3 regions of the Jeotgalibacillus sp. 10bf12 genome follow, and region 1 is predicted to be linked to each of the others. Evidence: riboswitches for the same ligand, from Rfam matches in the RefSeq annotation. Region 1 holds a riboswitch; each other region holds the start of a gene.
What was found. Region 1 has a riboswitch for S-adenosylmethionine ahead of DH10bf12_RS06340 (methionine ABC transporter ATP-binding protein). Riboswitches for the same ligand answer to the same signal wherever they lie in the genome.
Positions count from the first base shown of each region.

Region 2: it holds a riboswitch for S-adenosylmethionine, as region 1 does, so the genes downstream of both, DH10bf12_RS02060 (2,3-diketo-5-methylthiopentyl-1-phosphate enolase) here and DH10bf12_RS06340 (methionine ABC transporter ATP-binding protein) in region 1, are expected to answer to the same signal.
Region 3: it holds a riboswitch for S-adenosylmethionine, as region 1 does, so the genes downstream of both, DH10bf12_RS09485 (bifunctional homocysteine S-methyltransferase/methylenetetrahydrofolate reductase) here and DH10bf12_RS06340 (methionine ABC transporter ATP-binding protein) in region 1, are expected to answer to the same signal.

Region 1 covers NZ_CP200276.1:1,211,721-1,219,035, forward strand. Annotated here, with positions in the region: gene DH10bf12_RS06320 (carboxymuconolactone decarboxylase family protein) at 18-365, shown strand; gene DH10bf12_RS06325 (iron-containing alcohol dehydrogenase family protein) at 405-1,481, opposite strand; gene DH10bf12_RS06330 (MetQ/NlpA family ABC transporter substrate-binding protein) at 1,494-2,315, opposite strand; gene DH10bf12_RS06335 (methionine ABC transporter permease) at 2,331-3,002, opposite strand; gene DH10bf12_RS06340 (methionine ABC transporter ATP-binding protein) at 2,992-4,005, opposite strand; SAM riboswitch class I at 4,082-4,190, opposite strand; gene DH10bf12_RS06345 (HAD family hydrolase) at 4,466-5,083, shown strand; gene DH10bf12_RS06350 (protein adenylyltransferase SelO) at 5,171-6,619, shown strand; gene tnpA (IS66 family insertion sequence element accessory protein TnpA) at 7,010-7,315, shown strand, end outside.
Region 2 covers NZ_CP200276.1:443,027-450,341, forward strand. Annotated here, with positions in the region: gene mtnA (S-methyl-5-thioribose-1-phosphate isomerase) at 1-832, opposite strand, end outside; gene mtnK (S-methyl-5-thioribose kinase) at 829-2,043, opposite strand; gene DH10bf12_RS02055 (sulfite oxidase-like oxidoreductase) at 2,059-2,721, opposite strand; SAM riboswitch class I at 2,974-3,094, opposite strand; SAM riboswitch class I at 3,613-3,722, shown strand; gene DH10bf12_RS02060 (2,3-diketo-5-methylthiopentyl-1-phosphate enolase) at 3,799-5,016, shown strand; gene DH10bf12_RS02065 (2-hydroxy-3-keto-5-methylthiopentenyl-1-phosphate phosphatase) at 5,021-5,686, shown strand; gene DH10bf12_RS02070 (methylthioribulose 1-phosphate dehydratase) at 5,683-6,312, shown strand; gene DH10bf12_RS02075 (1,2-dihydroxy-3-keto-5-methylthiopentene dioxygenase) at 6,315-6,857, shown strand; gene tnpA (IS66 family insertion sequence element accessory protein TnpA) at 7,207-7,315, shown strand, end outside.
Region 3 covers NZ_CP200276.1:1,813,327-1,820,641, reverse strand. Annotated here, with positions in the region: gene metH (methionine synthase) at 1-150, opposite strand, end outside; gene DH10bf12_RS09485 (bifunctional homocysteine S-methyltransferase/methylenetetrahydrofolate reductase) at 98-1,948, opposite strand; SAM riboswitch class I at 2,023-2,130, opposite strand; gene DH10bf12_RS09480 (DUF4352 domain-containing protein) at 2,381-2,908, opposite strand; gene DH10bf12_RS09475 (SOS response-associated peptidase) at 3,058-3,699, shown strand; gene DH10bf12_RS09470 (potassium channel family protein) at 3,882-4,538, opposite strand; gene DH10bf12_RS09465 (STAS domain-containing protein) at 4,568-5,314, opposite strand; gene DH10bf12_RS09460 (cobalamin B12-binding domain-containing protein) at 5,318-5,977, opposite strand; gene DH10bf12_RS09455 (DEAD/DEAH box helicase) at 6,076-7,191, opposite strand; gene DH10bf12_RS09450 (ABC transporter ATP-binding protein) at 7,302-7,315, opposite strand, start outside.

The DNA of each region.
Region 1 (7,315 bases):
AGTGAAGGAGTGGGAAAATGAATATTAACGGAGAAGAAATTTTAGATCGTTATAGAAAAGGGATTGAAGAGGTGCATGATGCACTTCCTGAAGCAGTAAGTGAATATAACCGCTTCACCGGAAAAGCATTTGAAGCTGGTGAAATTGACCGCGCTCATAAACATCTGACTGCACTTGCAATTGCAGTAAAGGATGGAGACGAGTCAAGTATCGCTTATCACATGGACCAGTGTGTAGGGCATGATTGCTCAGATCAGCAGATTCATGAAACGCTGATGGTCGCAGCAGCCTATGGCGGAGGTTCTGCCATGAGTCACGGTGTGACAATGGGACTTGAGATGCTGAAGCAGTTTCGAGATCGTTAAAAAGAGGCCTGACAGTTATTTGCTGTCAGGCCTCATCATCTACAAAGTATATTGTATTTCCAGTCTTTTCATGGCTTGAATTGTTTCTTCAGCAGTGATTCGGCGATTTTTCAATACATGAATTGTTTCCTTTACCGTGGTGGATTTTTCTGCGATTGCTACAATTCTATGTGCAGGGATATGAAGATCATTTAGAGATATCGGCAACCCGATTTTTTTGTAAAAAGGTAATAAATGCTCAATCTCATTATATTTTTCCTCAAGCATCAGCTGAACTAGAATACCATAAGCAACTTTATCACCGTGTAACGCTAAATGAGATTCGGGAGCGGATGTCAATCCATTATGAATTGCATGTGCACCTGCAACCCGCCCATATTGATCTCCAAAACCTCCTACCATTCCACCGAGCATAATGATGGCTTCAGTAACCCGTACAAAAGCTTCAGAGCTTTTTTTATGTTCCGCATCTAATAAAGCCTGTTCTCCGTATTCGAGCATAACATCTGCACATTTTTTAGCAGCAAAATGTGCAACCTCCAATGCAGGCATAGGCTTTTGCATTCTGCCAATTTGAACGTCTGCTTCATACCATTTAGCAAGTGTGTCTCCAATGCCTGCGCGTAGCAGTGCAGGCGGTGCTGCCAATATAATTGGATCCACTAACAGTAAATCTACTCCGGTGGGATGGATATCATAGTGAGTCATCATTCCATTACTTTGATAGATGACGCTGATGGGTGTCCATGGTGCACAATTAGATGCAAGGGTAGGAATCAAAATTGTCTTTACATGCGAATTCGCAGCTGCTGCCTTTGTAGTGTCGAGTACTTTTCCTCCGCCAAGCCCCACAATTGCCTGAACATTTAACCCGGAAGCCAGTGATGTAATGCGGCTGATTTCTTCGATTGTGCATTCTCCATTGTAGAATTCATGATGAACTTTAATGTCACTAAAAGTCGGGAAAGCTTGTTTTGCTGCTTTCCACGACTCAACACCTGATACTAAAAGAATACGATTGATACCTCGTTCGGATAATTTTACTTCAAGGTCTTCAAGTGCATTTGGTTTGATAACATATTCTGCAGGTGCACCGCGGACAATGACATCATTCACATTACTCACGTCCTATCTGTTTTCCATCCACTGAGGTTTTCCAAAACCTTCGAAATCTGAATCGATGGTTTCCTCAAATTCAGGAGATTCAACTATTTCAATCAAATCCTCTGCAAGTGTTGAATCTTCGTTTTCAGCTGTTACTGCAACCACATTTCGATACTCGTCAGGCATATCTTCAAGTGCCAATGCGTCAAGTAGGTTCATTTCAGCAGCTAAAGCAAAGTTTCCTGGTACAGCTGCCAAATCGGCGCTTTCAACAGCACGAGGTAAACCTCCCGCTTCAATTGGCTGGAATACAAGATTTTTTGGATTGTCCTGAATATCATTTTCAGATACTGTCAGTTCAGGGGCATCAGGATTCAGTGTAATCAGATTATGATCCTGAAGAACAAGGAATGTACGCGCCGCATTAACTGGATCATTTGGAATTGCAATGGTTGCTCCATCTTCAACTTCTTCAATAGAATCGTATACATTTGAGTAAATACCCATTGGAGCAGTTGGAACCATGATTAGACCGGATAGATCCATATCGTTCTCTTCTTCAAAGTTTTCCAGGTAGATAGTATGTTGAAATAAATTAGCATCAATATCTCCGTTATCCAGGGCATTATTCGGTTGAATATAATCACTGAACTCAACAATCTCTACCTCATATCCTTTTTCTTCGAGACCAGGCTTAATTGCTTCGTTTAACATATCACTGTAAGGTCCAGCGGTACCTCCCAGCTTGATGGATTTTTCATCCCCTGAAGCTTCACTGTCGCCCCCACATGCTGCCAGTGCAGTTACCGAAGTCAATAATAATACAGTTAATAAACTCTTTTTCATTATATAATCTCTCCCTTATCTTTTATCGATTGCTTTAGATGTCCAATCACCGATCTGTTGAACGAGTTGCACAAGTATAATGAGGATCACTACAGTTACGATCATGATTGTATTGTCGTATCTGTAATAACCGAATCTGATTGCGAGATCACCAATCCCGCCACCTCCTACAACGCCAGCCATTGCAGAGTAAGCAACAAGGCTAATGATCGTCAATGTAATTCCCTGAACGATACTAGTTTTGGCTTCCGGTAATAATACATCTTTGATAATCATCCATGGCGTTGCACCGACTGCTACAGCAGCTTCAATCACACCTTTATCAATTTCTCTCAGCGCTGATTCGACAATCCGGGCAAAGAATGGGATGGACGCTACTGATAACGAAACACTTGCAGCAGCAGGTCCGATCGTTGAGCCAACTATGAAGTCTGTAAGCGGGATAAGTGCAACGAGCAAAATAATAAATGGTATGGACCTGACCATATTAATGACAAAACCGAAACTGGATTGAATGATCCGGTTTTCAAGAAATAACCCCCGATCAGTGACAAACAGTAAAACGCCAAGCGGTAAACCAAGAACGATAGCCACGGCTAATGCAATGCCGATCATATATAATGTCTGACCAAACGCAGTCCAGATTTCCGGCATCAATTCAAGCATTCTGGAAAATTCAAATCCCATCTCTGATCACCTCCACCTGAGCACCGCGTTCTCTCATATATAAAAGAGCCTGGTTAATCGCCTGAGAGTCACCTTTTGCTTCCATCAAAAATATACCTAGTGGCCTCTCCTGGATATATTCAATAGAACCGTGAAGAAAGTTACCCTTCACATTGAATTGCTGAAGTGTATCAGTGATCACACCTTCACCTGCAACTGCCCCTCTGAATATGATTTTCAGGATACGTCCTGTACACTGTTGTAAAATCGTTGCAGGAACATCAAATGAGACGACGCTTTTAATAAATTCTTCTGCCAGAGGGGTCTGGGGATTCGAGAAGATATCGTAGACGCTTCCTTCTTCAATCACCTGTCCATCTTGCATGATCGCCATTCGATCACAGATTTCTTTTACCACATTCATCTCGTGGGTAATTAAGACGATTGTAATATTCAGCTCCCGATTAATCTTTTTTAACAGCTTAAGTATTGCCAGCGTTGTGTTAGGGTCCAGTGCGGAAGTGGCTTCATCACACAATAAAACAGAAGGGTTATTTGCAAGAGCCCTGGCGATCCCCACGCGTTGCTTCTGTCCACCGCTTAATTGAGCTGGAAAGACATCTTTTTTGTCTGTAAGAGAAACCATATCAAGCAGATTAATGACGCGTTCATTAATTTTATTTCGCGGAGTTCCGGCTGCTCTTAAGGCAAATGCTATATTTTCAGAAACAGTTTTCTGACTGATTAAATGAAAATGCTGAAATATCATTCCGATCTTTAGCCGCGCTCTTCTGAGTTGAGGACCTTTTAGCTTAGTCAAGTCTACTCCGTTTACCTCGATTTGACCGCTTGTCGGCTGTTCGAGTAGATTCAGACAACGGATGAGAGAACTTTTACCGGCACCCGAATACCCGACAATTCCAAAAATTTCACCCTTTGGAATGGTTAGTGTTACACGATCTACACCGGATACACTGCCTTTTTTTGTCTGATATACTTTGGATAAATTTTTAATTTTAATCATGGCAGTCTCCTTTAATCAATTTAAATACAAAAAAGGTGTCTCTTTCATTCGGAAAGAGACACCTGAAAATGGAATCGGGTTATCTTTCAGAATGAAATCATTCTGTAGGAATTGGCACCTTCCCAGCACTGGCTGGGGGTTGCCGGACGTCATCGGGCCTATCCCTCGGTCGCTCTTGATAAGTTCCATATAAAGTTGTTTTTAAGATGGGTTCAATGTTATAGAGTATCTACAGTGTTGTAAAGGGGTTTTTAAAAACTTTTGTAATAAAGAGAAAAATCTAAAATATTGAAAGGGTTTTCATTACCACTATGTAAGAATTTGAGTTAAAAAGATTTTTTGAAATAATATTTAACGGGTGTTTAACAATTTTAAGAATTTATTTATAAAAGCGAAAAATACATAACTCAGATATGATTCGGGTAAACCCAAAACAAAAGCACCTTTGGAGGAATGACAAATGGACAGTATTATTTTTGATCTTGACGGCACATTGTGGGACCCGCGGGAAACCGTATTAACTTCATGGAATAGAGCTATTGAAGAGCATCCGAAAGCAGATAAGCAACTGACGCTTGAGGATCTGAAGCAGACAATGGGAAAGCAGATGCACGAGATTTCACAGATTTTTTTCCCGGAGCTAAGCGAGGAAGATCAAAAGGAAGTTATGGATTATTTGACAGAAATCGAAATTCCCTATGTAGCGGAAAATGGGGGAGAGTTGTATCCGGCACTTGAAGAAACCCTTGTTACACTTTCAAAGAAGTACCGTCTCTTTATCGTGAGTAACTGTCAGGAAGGCTATATTGAAGCCTTTTATCAGTACCATAAACTTGATCGCTTTTTTGATGACTTTGAGAATCCGGGCAGAACAGGTCTTTCAAAAGGAGAAAATATTAAGCTGGTCATTGAGCGGAATGAATTGAAGGATCCCGTTTATGTAGGAGATACGCAGGGTGACCGTGATGCGGCACGTAAAGCAGGTGTGCCGTTTGTATATGCGAAATATGGTTTTGGGAACGTGGATGATTTTGAATATGAGATTGAGCGGTTGACTGACTTAACCCGGTTATTTTAAGTGTGTTCAGTAAGCACTCTAAACCGAAAACAATCCCCGGCATGTTACACTGAAATCAGGAGATAATAGCCAAAGGAGGGATGCACGATGACACAGCGCACAAAAGCAGGATGGAAGCTTGAGCAGACTTATACAAAGCTTCCAGACATCTTTTATTCAAAAATGGAGCCGAATCCGGTAGCAAGCCCTGAGTTGTTTATGCTGAATGAGCCGCTCGCAAAAGAACTGGGACTTGATCCGGAAGTATTGTCAGACGAAGAGGACATCCTTGCAGGTAATGAAGTCCCTGAAGGATCTGAACCGCTCGCACAGGCCTATGCAGGACACCAGTTTGGACAGTTCACGATGCTTGGAGATGGACGTGCATTATTGTTTGGAGAACAGATCACCCCGGATGGAGAGCGGAAAGATATTCAGCTGAAAGGATCAGGACGTACTAACTTTTCACGCGGCGGTGACGGGCGTGCTGCGCTTGGACCAATGCTTCGGGAATATATCATTAGTGAAGCGATGCATGGACTCGGGATTCCAACAAGCCGCAGCCTGGCAGTGACGCTGACCGGTGAAACAGTCAGACGGGAGAGATTGCTGACAGGTGCTGTCATGACGCGTGTAGCTTCAAGTCATTTGCGTGTCGGTACATTTGAATACGCAGTCAGACTGACCGAATCTGAAAATGTCAAAGCACTCGCAGATTATGCGATTGAACGTCATTTTCCCCACGTATTGGATACTGGAAATCCATACCTCGGACTGCTGCAGGAAGTTATGAAAAAGCAGGCTGAGCTGATTGCTAAATGGCAGCTCGTCGGATTTATTCATGGCGTCATGAACACGGATAACATGACAATCAGCGGTGAATCGATTGACTACGGACCATGTGCATTTATGAATGACTATGATCCGTCAACGGTATTCAGCTCAATTGACGCACAGGGGCGCTACGCTTATGGGAACCAGCCGCATATCGGTGGATGGAACCTGGCGCGTTTTGCGGAAAGCCTTGTGCCAGTGCTGCATGATGATCAGGAAAAAGCGATTGAACTTGCTCAGAATCAGATGAATCAGTATAAGGATCTTTATTTCAATGCTTGGCATAGCGGCATGCGTAAAAAGCTTGGACTGTTGAGCGAAGAAGCTGATGATGAGAAGCTGATTGAGCAGCTGCTGAATCTGATGCATCAAAACAAAGCTGATTTTACAAACACATTCAGAAAATTGACGCTCGGTGAAGTGCCCATTGCCGGTGAAGCATTTGCTGACTGGCTGGAGCGCTGGAATGAACGCCTTGCGCGTCAGGAGGTCTCGCCTGAAGAAGTACTTAATGTGATGAAGCAGCACAATCCTAATGTCATCCCGCGGAATCATCGCGTGGAAGAAGCGATTGCGGCGGCAGTTGAGCGCGAGGATCTAAGCGTGATGAACCGTCTGCTTGATGTGTTGCGTGATCCTTACGCGTACAGTGATGATCAGACTCCTTATTGTTCAGGACCGGAGCCGGATGCCGGGCCATACCGGACATTTTGTGGAACGTAATAGTTAAAGATGAAAAAAGCTGCCTTTAGCGAGGCAGTTTTTTTGTGGGGCGGGGATAGGTCTTTTGATACTTTTCTAAGAACCTATTATGTTTTTTTAAGAACAACTAATGCATTTCTAAGAAACAGTCATGTTTTTCTACGAACATTAGGCTATTTTCGTAAGCGTCAAACGAACCACACCTTCTGTTGTGTAACCTTCCGTGACAAAATGAAGGAAATCAAATATGTAACGAACGTGTTCAATCAAGCTACGATTTTTTCTACTTTCTCTTCACATAGACATTTCAAACGGATCTTAAGCCAGATGAAATGCTCCTTTCTTCGAAAGGTACACCGACTGCCTCTTATCCTATGAACACATTGGTTATATGGAAGGTGTGGTTATTGAATGGATGTAAAAGAAAGCTCAAATCACGTGCCAAGTGGATACGTAGAAAAGATGTCGCGTATCTATGAAGAGTGGCGTGAAAGTGACTTATCATTAAAAGCATTTTGCGAGACTCGGGATGAAGTCACGTACAGTCAGCTTCATTATTTTAGAATGACTTACCGGCCAGAGGATATCCAACAGGAACGTCCAACTGGATGGGCAAAAATCAATATGCAATCCCCTACTACGAAGCTCGACCTGCACGTAGGGCCATATAAAGTTGTGATCCCTCCGGGATTTGATAAAGAATTATTAACTGAACTG
Region 2 (7,315 bases), 770 kb from region 1:
TTTCGAGATCAATGGTTGAGAGTGGTGCAGCGACGTAGAATGGGATACCGTGGGCTTTTGCTAAGATGGCAAGTCCATATGTACCGATTTTATTTGCTGTGTCTCCATTGGCTGTAATTCTGTCTGCACCGACTAAAATCGCGTCGACATTTTTTGTTCTCAGTACGTGTGCAGCCATATTGTCTGTGATCAGTGTGACGTCTATGTCTGCCTGCTGAAGCTCCCATGCAGTCAGCCTCGCTCCCTGCAAAACAGGTCTTGTTTCAGTTGCATAAACGTGAATGTTAGATCCGCGTTCTTTTGCGATATAAAATGCGCCGAGTGCTGTGCCGTATTTCGATGTGGCAATTGCGCCTGTGTTGCAGTGGGTGAGAACCGTTGCGTCATCAGGAAGCAGCGAAAAGCCGTTCTCCCCAATGCGCTTACACGTTTCTTCGTCCTGCTGTTGTATAAGAATCGCTTCTGTTTCAAGACGCTCAATTACTTTGGCAGCTGTTGGTTCTTCTTCAGCGACCTTCAATAACCGCTGCAGTGCCCAGGACAGGTTCACTGCAGTCGGACGCGAGGAATTCAGATAAGCTGCCTTCACAGCAAGTTCTGCCTTAAGTATTTCAGGCTCTTTCAGCCCGCTGTTCTTTGCCCATAAAGCAAGTCCGAACGCAGCTGCGATTCCGATTGCAGGCGCACCTCTTACTTTCAATTCGGTAATGCTGTCCCACACATCTTCAATCGTTTTTAAAAAAATATATTCCACTTCTCCGGGAAGCTTCTGCTGATTCAACAGACGGATTGCATCGCCTTCCCAGATGACCGGTTTAATCAAGTTTGTCATTTTGCCAGCCCCTTCAGATAAGCAGTCAGGCTTTTCGGTGAGCGCCATACTGCGCGGTTGAAAATCAGTGATCTGCCCGTTTCAATCGCACGCTGCTGCGCCTGCAGTCTGCCCGCTTCATCTTCAATTCCATCAATGTCTTCAACGTGCGCCAGTCCGATGATTCGGCGGATTGTTTTACAGCCGGCAAATCCGAGTGTATCCTGCCAAATCTTTTCAAGCACATAGTCTGCATACTGATCTGTGCGCTGTCTTTCTTCAAACCCTTTTTCAAGCAGCAGCTCGCGGTAACGTTTCTCAAATACTGCCCATGTCTGTTCGATCGTTTTAAGCAGGTAGTCGCTAATATCAGGGCGCTTATTTTCATCCGCTCTTTCCTGCTGTGCGATATAGTTCAGCGTCAGGTTGGCAATGAATGCACCGATATCAAATCCTGCCGGACCGTAAAATGCAAATTCAGGGTCAATGACTTTTGTGGACTCCTCCGTTACAAAGACGCTGCCTGTATGGAGATCTCCGTGAAGCAGTGTTTCACCTTCAGTCAGGAATTGTTTTTTCAATTTTGCGACTTCAAAGATTAGACGATCGTCCTCCCACAGCGACTCCACTGTTTCCTGAAGGTTCTCAGGGTATGAATTAGATTCAGCATTTTGGTAAGGATCTGTGAATACAAGTTTTTCAGTAATGTCACACAGGTCAGGATTCACAAACTGACGTGCCAGCTTTTTCTTTTCAATCGGTCCAAGCGCTTCATCAGAGGCGTTGAACAGGTTTTCTGCAAGATATGAACCAATATGCGCTGAAATGTGAGGATAAAGGTTCCCTTCAATTAATCCTTTTCTGAGAATCACGTGATCTGACAGGTCCTCCATGACAGTTACTGCATAATCATCATCATAATCGAAAACTTCCGGCACAAGCGATGGCACATATTTCGCTGCTTCCTGCAGTGCCTGGCGCTCAATGCGTGCACGATCAAGCGACAGCGGCCAGCTTTCACCGACAACCTTTGCATATGGCAGCGCCTGCTTCACAACAAGTGATTTGTCAGTCTGCAGATCCTTCACAATAAACACATAATTCAGATTGCCATCTCCAACTTCTTTACACGTTACCTGCTCTTTATCAGTGATCAGTCCCTTATTTTCTAAATAAACGAGGACACTCTGTTCAGTAAATGGTTCATACACATGCTCACGTACATTTGTCATTAACGTTCCTCTCCTTTAATCAAATTCTTTTTTATGCCATTCATCTTCAGGAATATCGAGATCCTCTCCTGAAAAACGCTCTTCTCTGAATACTTCACCGTAATTGTGGAATCCGTTACGCTCCCAGAATCCTGGGCGGTCTTCCTTTAAAAATTCAATGCCTCTGATCCACTTCACACTCTTCCAGAAATACAGATGCGGCACGACCAATCTGAATGGATAGCCGTGCTTTGCTGTCAGCGGCTTTCCCTCAAAGGAATGTGCCAGTAGAATGTCATCTCCGAGCAGATCCTCAAGAGGAAGGTTCGTCTCATAGTCATGATCTCCATAAATCATGACGTGTTTTGTGCCTTCAGGAATATCGTAGTCTTTCAGTAAGTCTTTGATTGTGACGCCTGTAAATGCATTATCAAACCGCGACCATCTTGTGACGCAGTGAATATCTTTCACAACCGTCGTCTGCGGCAGCTGCATGAGCTCGTCATATGTGAATGTCCTTTTCGTTGCCCCTTCACCAAACAGCGTGAAATCCCATGTAGCAAGATTGTATTCAGGGACCTCGCCTTCATGCAGAATCGGAAATTTTTCTGTCAGCGTCTGACCTGGCGGGAGTCTGCCATCATGTGTATTTTTCTGTACCGGCGGCCGTGCTTTTTTCAACCGTTCTGCCTTACCCATTGTTTCACGCTCCTTGTTTGATTCTTTCTTAGTAAAAGCCATTTTCATCTTTCCTCAGCTGAGATTGGAGCGTAAGGCGGCGACTCCTTTGGCAGGAAGGGACAGGTGAGACGATCACGGCGAAGCCTGATGGCTCAGCGCCCGGCCACGGAAAGCGTCCGCCTGAAGCGGAAATCACAGCCAGCTTTATAAAGTTAAACAATAAAAAGCCCCTTTCTAAGATAGAAAGAGGCAGAATTAGACTGATTCGACCTCTTATCTCTCAGACCATTACGTCTGTTGGATGTAGCACCGTGTCCCTGCTGAATGTATACAGCGGGGCCGGTTGCCGGGCTTCATAGGGCCAATTCCCTCAGCCAACTCTCGATAAGAGTGGTATATGTAGTTGGTTGTTTTTGGTTATTTCGAATTCATAATTGCAAGTTTACGGAATAGAGTGACGTTTTGTCAATGAGTTTTTTAAAAATTATTTTTGAGGGCTTCTGGGAACCGCTGTTGACCTGCGTTTCAGGCGGACGCTTTCCACGGCCGGGCGGTGAGCCCCTTCCATGCTTCGCATTACAGGGTCTCACCTGTCCCTTTCCGCCGTTGGAGTCGCCGCCTTCCACTCCGGTCAACAGCTGAGTTATCTTTTAAAATTATATAGAGTCGGTTGATCAATTATCTCTCATTCTTTAAAGTTTCTTAAAAAATCTTAGTACCTGCTCAGCGGGTGGTTAAAGCGTCCCCCTGAAGCGGAAAACACCCACCAAATTATTAAGAGACAAACACAATATTACTCATAAACTAAAATCACAATAATATAATTTTCTGAAAAAGCAGCTTGACGTTTTTGAAGATGTCTGCCATAATTCGGTACATGATTTTAAATCCAACCGAATACGTATGAAACTCTTATAAAGAGCAGGTGGAGGGACCGAGCCCGATGAAACCCGGCAACCTGTTTCAGCTAACGCTGATTCAAGGTGCTAATTCTCACAGCGACAGCTGAAGGATAAGAGGAAGAACGTTCATTTTGATGTCCGCTTCCTCTTTGGGAGCGGATTTTTTATTTCTTTTTTTGAAAGGATGTCAATAATGTCAAAAATTACAGCGACTTATCTCGTACATGATGCAAAAGGAAATTTAGAAAAAAAGGCCGAGTCTATTGCACTTGGGCTGACGGTCGGTTCATGGACGGACCTGCCGGCGGTTGATCAGGAGCAGTTGAAAAAACATAAGGGTGAGGTTGTTTCTGTCAGTGAAACGTCACCTTCAGCAGCAGCCGGCCACCTGGGTGAGCGTAAGGCAGGGCTGATTAAAATCGCCTATCCGGCAGCAAACTTCAGTGCTGATATTCCGGCAATCCTGACTACGATTTTTGGAAAGCTTTCACTGGATGGTGAAGTGAAGCTTGTTGATATCGAGCTTGATGAAGCACTTGAACAGCAGTTCCCCGGTCCCCAGTTCGGGATTGATTCAATCAGAAATAAACTTGGCGTACACGATCGCCCACTGCTGATGAGTATTTTTAAAGGGATGATCGGCCGCGGAACAGACCTGTTTGAAGAACAGCTTCGCGCACAGGCTGCAGGCGGCGTTGATCTTGTAAAGGATGATGAGATTTTATTTGATAATCCACTTACACCTTTTGAGGATCGGATCCGCCGCGGCGTAAAGGTTTTGAATGAAGAATATGAGCGCACAGGCCACCGCACGTTATATGCAGTGAATCTTTCAGGAAGAACATTTGATTTAAAAGAAAAAGCACGAAAAGCAGTGTCACTTGGCGCAAATGCACTTCTCTTTAACGTATTTGCTTACGGACTTGATACATTGCAGAGCCTTGCTGAAGACCCATATATTGATGTGCCGATTATGGCGCACCCTGCTGTATCCGGCGCCTTTACGGCTTCACCGCTTCACGGAATTTCTAATCAGGTACTGCTTGGTAAATTGCTTCGTCTTGCAGGTGCAGATTTCGTGCTGTTCCCTTCTCCATACGGCAGTGTCGCAATGGAAAAAGCTGAAACATTTGCAATCAGAGATGCCCTTACCTCTGACAGCCGTCTGAGACGCGCCTTCCCTGTTCCGTCAGCAGGCATTCACCCGGGGTTAGTGCCTCAGCTGATCGAGGACTTCGGTAAAGACTCCATTATTAATGCAGGCGGCGGGATCCATGGTCACCCAGGTGGCGCGGCTGCCGGTGCAAAAGCGTTCCGTGATGCCATCGCAGAAGTGCAGGCCGGTGGTACTTTAGAGGACGCTGCTGCAAAGTCAGCAGAGCTTGAAAAGGCACTTGCATTATGGGGGTGAGCGCATGCCGAGCGTAATCTTTTGTGATTTTGATGGCACGATTACAAAATCCGACAACATTATTTCCATCATGCAGCACTTTGATCCACCGGGATGGGAACAGATTAAAGATCAGATTCTTTCCCGGGAAATATCGATTCGTGAAGGCGTAGGAAAAATGTTTGCAACCCTCCCTTCTTCTTTAAAAGATGAGATCATTCATTATGTTGTCGAAACAGCTGAAATACGTGATGGTTTTGGGGATTTTGTCAGCTATACAAGAAAAGAAAATGTACCCCTGAACATCGTCAGCGGCGGCATCGACTTTTTCGTAAAGCCTATGTTAAAACCATATGACCTTGAAAAGCAGCTTTACTGCAACGGCAGTGATTTCTCGGGAAATACGATTCAAATCACCTGGCCGCATACATGTGATGAACATTGTTCAAATGACTGCGGGTGCTGCAAGCCAAGCATTATCAGAGAACTTGCTGATGAACATGTACAGAAAATTGTCATTGGTGATTCAGTCACAGACCTTGAGGCAGCAAAGCTTGCTGATCTGGTATTTGTCTGTGGTGATTACCTTGAGGAAAAGTGCAGGGAGCTGAATCTTCCGTATAAGCGTTTTACTCATTTTGATGAAGTGGTTACGTATCTTGAACAGTCCAAGGAGGTTGTACACCGTTGAAAACACTTGACCTTGAAGCACGCTGGCAGGAGCTTGCCGATGTAAAGGATGCACTTGGTGCAAGATACTGGTTCCCGGGTACAAGCGGCAATCTGTCGATTAAAGTATCTGATGATCCGCTCGAATTTTTAGTCACAGCAAGCGGTAAGGATAAGTATCAGCGGACCGATGAAGACTTTCTTTTAGTCGACCGGAACAGCCAGGCGGTTGAACAAACCGGATTAAAGCCTTCTGCTGAAACACTTTTACATCAAAAGGTCTATGAATTGACTGATGCAGGCTGTTCCCTTCACGTTCACACAGTAAGCAATAATGTCATTTCCGAGCTGTACGCTGAAAAAGGAGAAATTACTTTTCAAAATCAGGAGCTGATCAAGGCATTTAATCTATGGGATGAAGATGCTGTACTGAAGGTACCGATTATTGAAAACCCTGCGCACATTCCGGACCTGGCAAACCTTTTGGCAGAGAAAATTGATGAAAATATATTTGGCGTATTAATCCGCAATCACGGCATTACCGTCTGGGGACGGAATGCTTTTGAAGCAAAAAAGCATCTTGAAGCATTTGAATTTCTATTTGAGACACATTTAGCACTGCGACTACACACTCAGGGAGGAAGATAAAAATGGCGACAATTACAATCAGAGATACTCAGGAAACGATTAAAGGCGAAGAACAGGTTCAGGCATTCCTGTCTGATCAGGGCGTATTATATGAAAAGTGGGATCCTGCAAAGCTTCCGGAAACACTTCAGGGTGTGACAGGACTTTCTGATGAAGATAAGGAAACTGTTCTTTCAGTATTTGACGAAGAGATCCGTTCACTGGCTGAGCGCCGCGGTTATCATAACTGGGACGTGATTTCACTGAATGAACAGACACCAGGTCTTGAAGATCTGTTGAAAAAGTTCGAGCAGGTACATACGCATACGGAAGATGAAGTACGTGCCATTACTGCCGGATCAGGTATTTTCATTATTAAAAGTGAAGAAAAAGGCTACTTTGATGTAAACCTTGCACCTGGCGATGTGATTTCTGTACCGGTTGACACGCCTCACTTCTTTACGCTGACTGATGAGCGAGAAGTGGTAGCTGTGCGCCTCTTTATTGAAAAAGAAGGCTGGGTTGCACACCCTTATCACGACCCTGCATTTGAAGAAGCAAAATAAGATGATGAACCGCATCCTTTAGGGGTGCGGTTTTTGTTTTTGAGGCGTAGTGTGGCGTAGGTCTAATTTCACTTTTCTAAGGACCACGACGTTTTTTCTCCGAACAGCACCTTATATTCGTAAGCGTCAAACGAACCACACCTTCTGTTGTGTAACCTTCCGTGACAAAATGAAGGAAATCAAATATGTAACGAACGTGTTCAATCAAGCTACGATTTTTTCTACTTTCTCTTCACATAGACATTTCAAACGGATCTTAAGCCAGATGAAATGCTCCTTTCTTCGAAAGGTACACCGACTGCCTCTTATCCTATGAACACATTGGTTATATGGAAGGTGTGGTTATTGAATGGATGTAAAAGAAAGCTCAAATCACGTGCCAAGTGGATACGTAGAAAAGATGTCGCGTATCTATGAAGAGTGGCGTGAAAGTGACTTATCATTAAAAGCATTTTGCG
Region 3 (7,315 bases), 600 kb from region 1:
AAGGTCCTCACCACCAAAATCTTCTGCTGACAGGTTCGCATCCTGAAGCATCGTACCCATTGCACCGTCCATAATCAGGATTCTTTTCTTAAGCTGTTCATTGAATAATGTGCGCACGTTGGTTTCCTCCTCTCTTTGCCGCCTGCTCATTGGCATAGCGTGTTAATTCTGCTGTCATTTCATAGCGCATAAATGGTGTGATCAGATAGATGCCATTAAATAGATCGAGCGCTGTATCAATCAGTGACTTTGTAATGGCCAATCCTTCCTGGTAAGATTTTTCACGGTCACCGGACACTGCTGCCATCCGGTCTCTTACCTGTTCAGTTAATTTGATACCGGGTACTTCATTATGAAGGAAGTCTGCGTTTTTGCTGCTTGTCAAAGGCATCAGGCCAATATATACGGGCTTTCCAAGATCCTTAACTGCTTCAGCTGTCTGAATCAGCTTTTCCTCAGAGAATACAGGCTGACTCATAAAGTAATCAGCTCCGGCCGAGATCTTTTTCTCCAGACGCTGTACGGCTCTTTCAACACTTCTGACATTCGGGTTGAATGCCGCACCGATCGTAAATGAAGCTTTCTCGCCTAAGTCTTTTCCGGACATCGACATGCCGTTATTCAGCTGCTGGATCATTTCAATCAATTCAAATGATGATACGTCATAGACTGAAGCTGCACCCGGGAAATCCCCAACCTTTGTCGGGTCACCTGTGACAGCCAGAATGTCATGAAGCCCAAGTGTGTGAAGTCCCATCAGATGGCTTTGAAGCCCGATCAGATTACGGTCTCTGCACGTCAGATGAACAAGCGGACGGACGCCCTGCTGTTTGATCAGGTAACCAAGTGACTCATTGGATACACGCGGACTCGCAAGTGAGTTATCAGCAAGAGTAACAGCATCAGCTCCGGCTGCACCGAGTGCTTTTGCACCTTCGATAAACTTATCTGTATAAAGCTTCTTGGGAGGATCGAGTTCAACAATGACTGATTTGCGGTCTCTAACGATGTCTGTGAGGGGCTCAGGCAAATCCTTTTGTCTTGAGCGCACTACAATCTTTTCAGCTTTCTCCACTCTTTTTTCAGTAATAGGTGCAAGCCCTTTTAGTGCCTGGCTGAATGCTCTCACATGATCCGGCGTTGTCCCGCAGCATCCCCCGAGCAGTCTGACTCCCTGCTCTCTGAATGCAGGTGCCACCTCACCAAAGTATTCAGCATTATTGCTGTACTGAAGTGAGCCTTCTGAGTAAGATGGAAGACTCGCGTTTGGATAACAGGACAGATAAGCCTTTTCAGGAAGCGGTACCTGTTCAAGTGACTTAATCATATGGAATGGACCCTGTCTGCAATTTAAGCCAACTACATCGGCTCCAAGCTGTTCAAGCTCCAGTAGCGCTTCAGAAACCGGTTTACCATTTTGCATCACATCCGGCTCCTGAACTGAAATATGCGCAATAATCGGCAGGTCTGTTTCTTTTCTGGCGATTTCAATGACCGCTGCCAGTTCCTCGAAATCGTAATACGTTTCAAATAATAACCCGTCTACTCCTTCTAACAGTAAACAGTAAAGCTGTTCTCTGAATGTCCGCTTGATTTCATTCAGGTCAATCGATTGAGGACGGAAGCTTCTGATCCCGCCGATTGTACCGAGAATGAAGGTATTGTCTTTCGCCGCAGCTTTAGCGTTTTTTACAGCCGCAGTATTGATTTCTTTTACCTTTTCTTCGAGTCCGTAGCGCTCGAGCTTATGATAGTTCGCGCCGTAGGTATTTGTTTGTATCACATCAGCACCAGCATCAATGTATGCACGATGAATTTGCTGGATATGCTCTGCATGAGACAGATTTAATTCTTCAAAGCACTGATCTGAGCCATATGAATACAGGAGGGTTCCCATCGCGCCGTCACCAATCAGAATTCTTTGCTTCATTTCTTCAAGTAAGTTCATTATTTCACCCTTCCTGATGTATATACAAAAAAGCCTTCCATCATCATAGATAAGAAGGCTTTAGACTACTAAGCTTCTTATCTTCCCTGCATGATTGCAGGATGGATTTAGCACCTTTTCACATTGTGTGTAGGTTGCTGAGGTTTCAACGGGCCTGTTCCCTCCGCCTCTCTTGATAAGAATCCACGCTATTCAATTAATTATGACAACTTTACAAGAAAGGTGGCTGTTGTGTCAATAGGAGTGATGATTAAAATACGTTTAGGTAAATGATTGGATATAAAAAAGAGGCTGAACATAATTGTTCGAGCCCCTTTAATCGTTTCGCTTCACTTCAGGCGGACGCTTTCCGTGGCCGGACGGTGTCTTCACCTTACGCTCCGCTGCATTTATCATGTCCATTTTTATAAAAGCCAAGTGCTTAAAATACGATTAGTCTAAAGAAGTAATCCCCGGCAGTCTCCATTCAACTTCTTCTTCACCGATTGTGCCGAAAAGTTTGAATGCAGTTGCTGCTGCAGATTCATATTGTAATGAGCCTTCTGCTGATTCTCCTGCTGCGATTGTCCATTCAGACGGATCGCCGTAAGCCATTTTTTCTTCATCTGTAAGATCAGTCAATGTGAAGTCCTCTGAAGATAAAGATACTTCCTCTTCACCATTATTTGTCACTGTCATATTGATCTCGTAAACACGATTCGTGTCATCGATTTGTTCAGCAACACCAGTATCAGTCACTGTAACTGTCAGGTCACCTGAAGTTACCTCGTCACCAACAAGATAAAGCTCTGGTTCAGCGCTTTCTTCTTCACCTGCTTCTTCTGTTGAAGCCTCTTCCGTTTCTTCTGCAAATTCCTCAGTTGTTGCTTCTTCTGTTTCTGCCGGCTCTGACGAATCATCTGAGCAGGCTGCAAGCATAAGTGCAGCTGCCATTGCAGATACTAACCAAAATTTCTTCATATGGAAAACCCTCCTGAATATGTATGTCTGTATTCAGTATGATTCGTATACCGAAACAAATCAACCGATTACCTTTAAAAGGAAATAAGTTGTAATCTTCTCTATCTTCGCAATATTTTGTTAGAATGCTTATAAAGGAGAGATGAGGGATGTGCGGACGATTTTCTTTAGTTGAGGCGATGTATGATCTGCAGCAGTATTATCAGTTTGAGATGAGGGATGATTTTCTTTATACGCCAAACCTGAACCTGTCACCAAGTCAGCATGCTGCAGCGGTTGTGCAGTTAAACGGACAGCGTTATCCCGCCTCTTTCAGGTGGGGACTGATTCCCCCTTTTGCTAAGGATGAAAAAATTGGGTATAAAACGTTCAATGCCAGGTCTGAAACGGTCGCAGAGAAGCCAAGCTTTCGCAGAGCATTTGAATCCAAACGGTGCCTGATTCCTGCCACTTCATTTTACGAATGGAAAAAATCAGGGAGGGAAAAACAGCCCTACGAAATAAAGAGGCACGACGGTGAGCCGATTACATTTGCAGGTCTGTGGGAGTCTTGGCGTCATGATGATCAAATCATCAGAAGCTGTACGATCTTAACGACTGAACCAAATGATCTGATGGCTGATATCCATACTAGAATGCCTGTCATACTTGAACGGGATGCTTTCAATCAGTGGCTGGACCCGGAAGAAGATAAAGCGTCGCTTAAAAAACTTCTCAAGCCCTGTGCAAGTGAACTGCTGATGGCTGAAGAAATTTCAGGAGAGAGATTTAAAAGATCCGGAACCTCATAAAGAGATTCCGGATCTTTTATTAGACTTTGCTAAAGTTGGCTGTTGATTTCCGCTTCAGGGGACGCTTTCCGCGGCCGGGCAGTGAGCCCTCAGGCTTCGCAATGCCCCTCCGCCCCCTCACGCTTCAATCATCAGCTGTGCAGTAATACTGATAGATTTTAACAAAACAATTATTAACACGATCAGACACCCTGTTTCTCAAATCGGTGAAGCTTTCTGTTCTCACCGATGACAATCAGTACATCCTCTTTTTGAATTTTATCGTCTCCACTTGGTGATACAATCATATCATGCTGCCTGTAGATCCCGACAATGTTACATCCAAAGCGGTTTCTGATGTTCAGTGCGGCGATAGTTTTACCGATAATTTTCGGCGTTGCTTTTATTTCGACCATTGAATGCTCTTCAGTCAGTTCAACATAATCAATAAAATGTTTGGATGCCAGTCTGTGGGCAATTCGCCGTGCCATATCTTTTTCAGGACGTATTACGCGAGTTGCACCAATTTTTTCAAGTACCTTCTGATGATAAAGACTGGATGCTTTTACCCAGATTTCCTTCACACCTAGGTCAGTTAAAATAATTGTTGTTAAGATACTCGCCTCTATATTTTCACCGAATGATACGACAACGAGATCAAAGTTTCTAATGCCAGCCTGAATCAGAAGCTGTTCATCCTGTGCATCTCCCTGGATGACATGTGTGGCAATATCAAAGTATTTGTCTACTAACTCTGCATTGCGGTCCATCGCAAACACTTCTGCACCGATTTCGTGGAATTCCTCAACCAGATGTCCACCAAAACTGCCCAGTCCGAGTACTGCAAATTGTTTATTCATGTCAATCCTTCTTTCTCCTTCACATACTTTCAGTAAACAATCCTGGAAAGTTTGTCCTCAAGATTATTTATAAAAGTAAGCTTTTGCATCTTTTTAATCTGATGAAGATATGGTGCGTGCTCAGGCTTTACACCAGTAATTGTACAACCTGTCCCGAACAGTGAAAAGCTTTTAATCATTTTCATTAATTCATCCACACCGGCATCTTCCATTAATCCCACTGATTGAAGATCAATGATGACTTCATCAATATTGTTTGCATAAAGATCTTCCAATATCCGCTCCTGATTGTTATGGATCAGTGTGACACTTAAGTCTCCAACGATCGGTATCAGAACGATTTCATCAGTCAGATGGATCGCTGCGGTGCTTAATTCACTGATCCGCATAAATGATTTTTCAAGCTGATTCTTTTTTAAAATCAGTTCCATGTCACTTTCTTCAAGGCGGCGCTGATGCTCTTTTACTTTATTCATCAGCTGAACAATCAGATGATCCTCCTGTTGAAGAACTAAAGCTGCCTGTTCTTTGTCCCATTCAATTAAAATGGTGAAAAGTGATATTGTTCCTTCTGCCGTGACCAAGTTTAGTTCTAACTTTTCTACATGCTCATCCTGTATAAATCTAACGGCTTTTTCCCGGCTTTCATCATCAACCCAGTCGAGGAATGAAGGGGCTTTGCCAAGCAGTTTCAGTGCTTTGCCTGAAGCTTCTTTTATATTTAATTCATGATCAATGATCACCACAGGCATTGGCATGGCATCAAGGTGGATCAATGTTTATTTTCCTCCTTTAGCGCGATCAGATAACCATGCAGTCAGTTCGCTTCCTTCCTGAATGATCGTTACCTTGGAGTCGTCAGCCTTATCTAACAGACGATCCGGTAATGTAAGAAAACGGCCGCCGATTAACAGCTCTGTATTGTCAAAACGCTCCATCAATCTTTGAATATAAGTGGGAACTCTTTCACCCTGCTTCAGCATACTTGCTGACATTCCGATGACACCCGGCTCCCAGTTCACTGCCATTGTTAACACAAACTCTACTGGAAGGTTTGCACCCATCAGACGGACTTCATAGCCTTTTTCTTCAAAGATCTGCGCAATCATACGTATACCAAGGTCATGCTCTTCTTTTTCTACGCAGAAAAATAAAGCTCTTCCCTGATCCTGTTCTTGATTTTTAATTCTCGGCAATAGAATTTCGTGCTTATAACGTGCCAATGTAAAGTCGCAGGTCGTTGTTGCAAGGTGCTCATCTGCAACTGATATTTCATTCTCCTGCCACTTTTGACCGATCTCGACCATGGCTGGTGTTAATAGCTTATAAAATATGTCTTCCGTAGAAGTACCTTTTTCGACCTCATGTATAACATATTCCCACGCCCTATCCTGATCTCCATCAAGCAGTACATGCGTGAAATCTGTTACGGTTTCCATTATATGATCACTCCTCGTATTTTCGAGTGTCTAACTTATACTGATATACAGATTCTCGTTGTTCTGCTATTGAAAGTCAACTGTTCCACTTTAAGGAATCAGACAGTCTGCCACTCACCACGGTACATCGTTACTTCTTCAGGCTCTACTCCAAGTTCTTTTGTAAATCGCTTGATTTTCTTTACTTCTCCAGGCGTAACGAAAGAAAGTACTGTTCCTTTTGCTCCTGCACGGCCGGTTCTGCCTGATCGGTGAATGTACTGATCAAGTGATTCAGCAACATCCATATGAATCACATAAGTGACTTCTTCAATATCAAGCCCTCTCGTTGCAAGATCCGTCGCCAGCAGAAGTGGCAGCTCACCTTTACGGAACTTCCTCATAGAAGCAGCTCTTTCTTCTTTCGTTAAATCACTGTGCAATACAGCAATCTCAAGGTTTTTATAATTGAGCTTTTCAGCTGCTGTCATGACATCAAGCACTTCCTGCATAAACGCAAGCGACTTTTCCTGTTTCATGGAATCCATCCGGACCATTCTTCTGATCATATCAATCTTTTCACGATGTTCACACACCATATACTGATGGCGTACATCCCCCTGCTGAATTTCTTCACGCGCGACTTTTACAATTTCAGGAGACTTCATGATTCCTTTACCGTCTTCAATCACTTCTTCCGGTAAAGTCGCAGAGAACATCGCCATTTGTCTCTGATCCGCAAGTGTACTCTTGATAATCTGACCAATTGATTCTTTATGCTCCGGTAAGAGAAGCTGGTCTGCTTCATCGAGAATCACTGTTTTGATTTCATGTGTCTTCAGTTTTTTCTGTTTAATCAGCTCAAGAATACGTCCCGGTGTACCGATGATCACATGAGGCTGCTTTTTTAATTTTTCAAGCTGTCTTTTAGGGTTTGCGCCACCGATAATTGATGCGGACTTCATACCTGCATCCTTCCCCCATTGCTGAAGGACATCAAGAATCTGCATCGATAGCTCTTTAGACGGGGCAAGAATTAAAGCCTGCGGAAGCTTTTGATCCGGGTTAAGGTTTTCAATCAGAGGCAGCACATAAGAAAGTGTTTTCCCTGTACCTGTAGGCGACTCCGCAATGACATCTTTTCCTTCGATCATCAGTGGGATCACCTTCTCCTGTACAGCTGTCATTTTCTCAAATCCTGTTTCATTCCATTTATTAAGTGTTTTTTCAAGCATCTTTTCCACTCTCCGTTCATCTCATTGCTTATTATTGTACCATTTTCACTGGATTTACGCAGGAATAGAAAAAGAGACCGGACAATTTTGTCCATGTCTCTTCACACACGCTAACTGAGCAGCT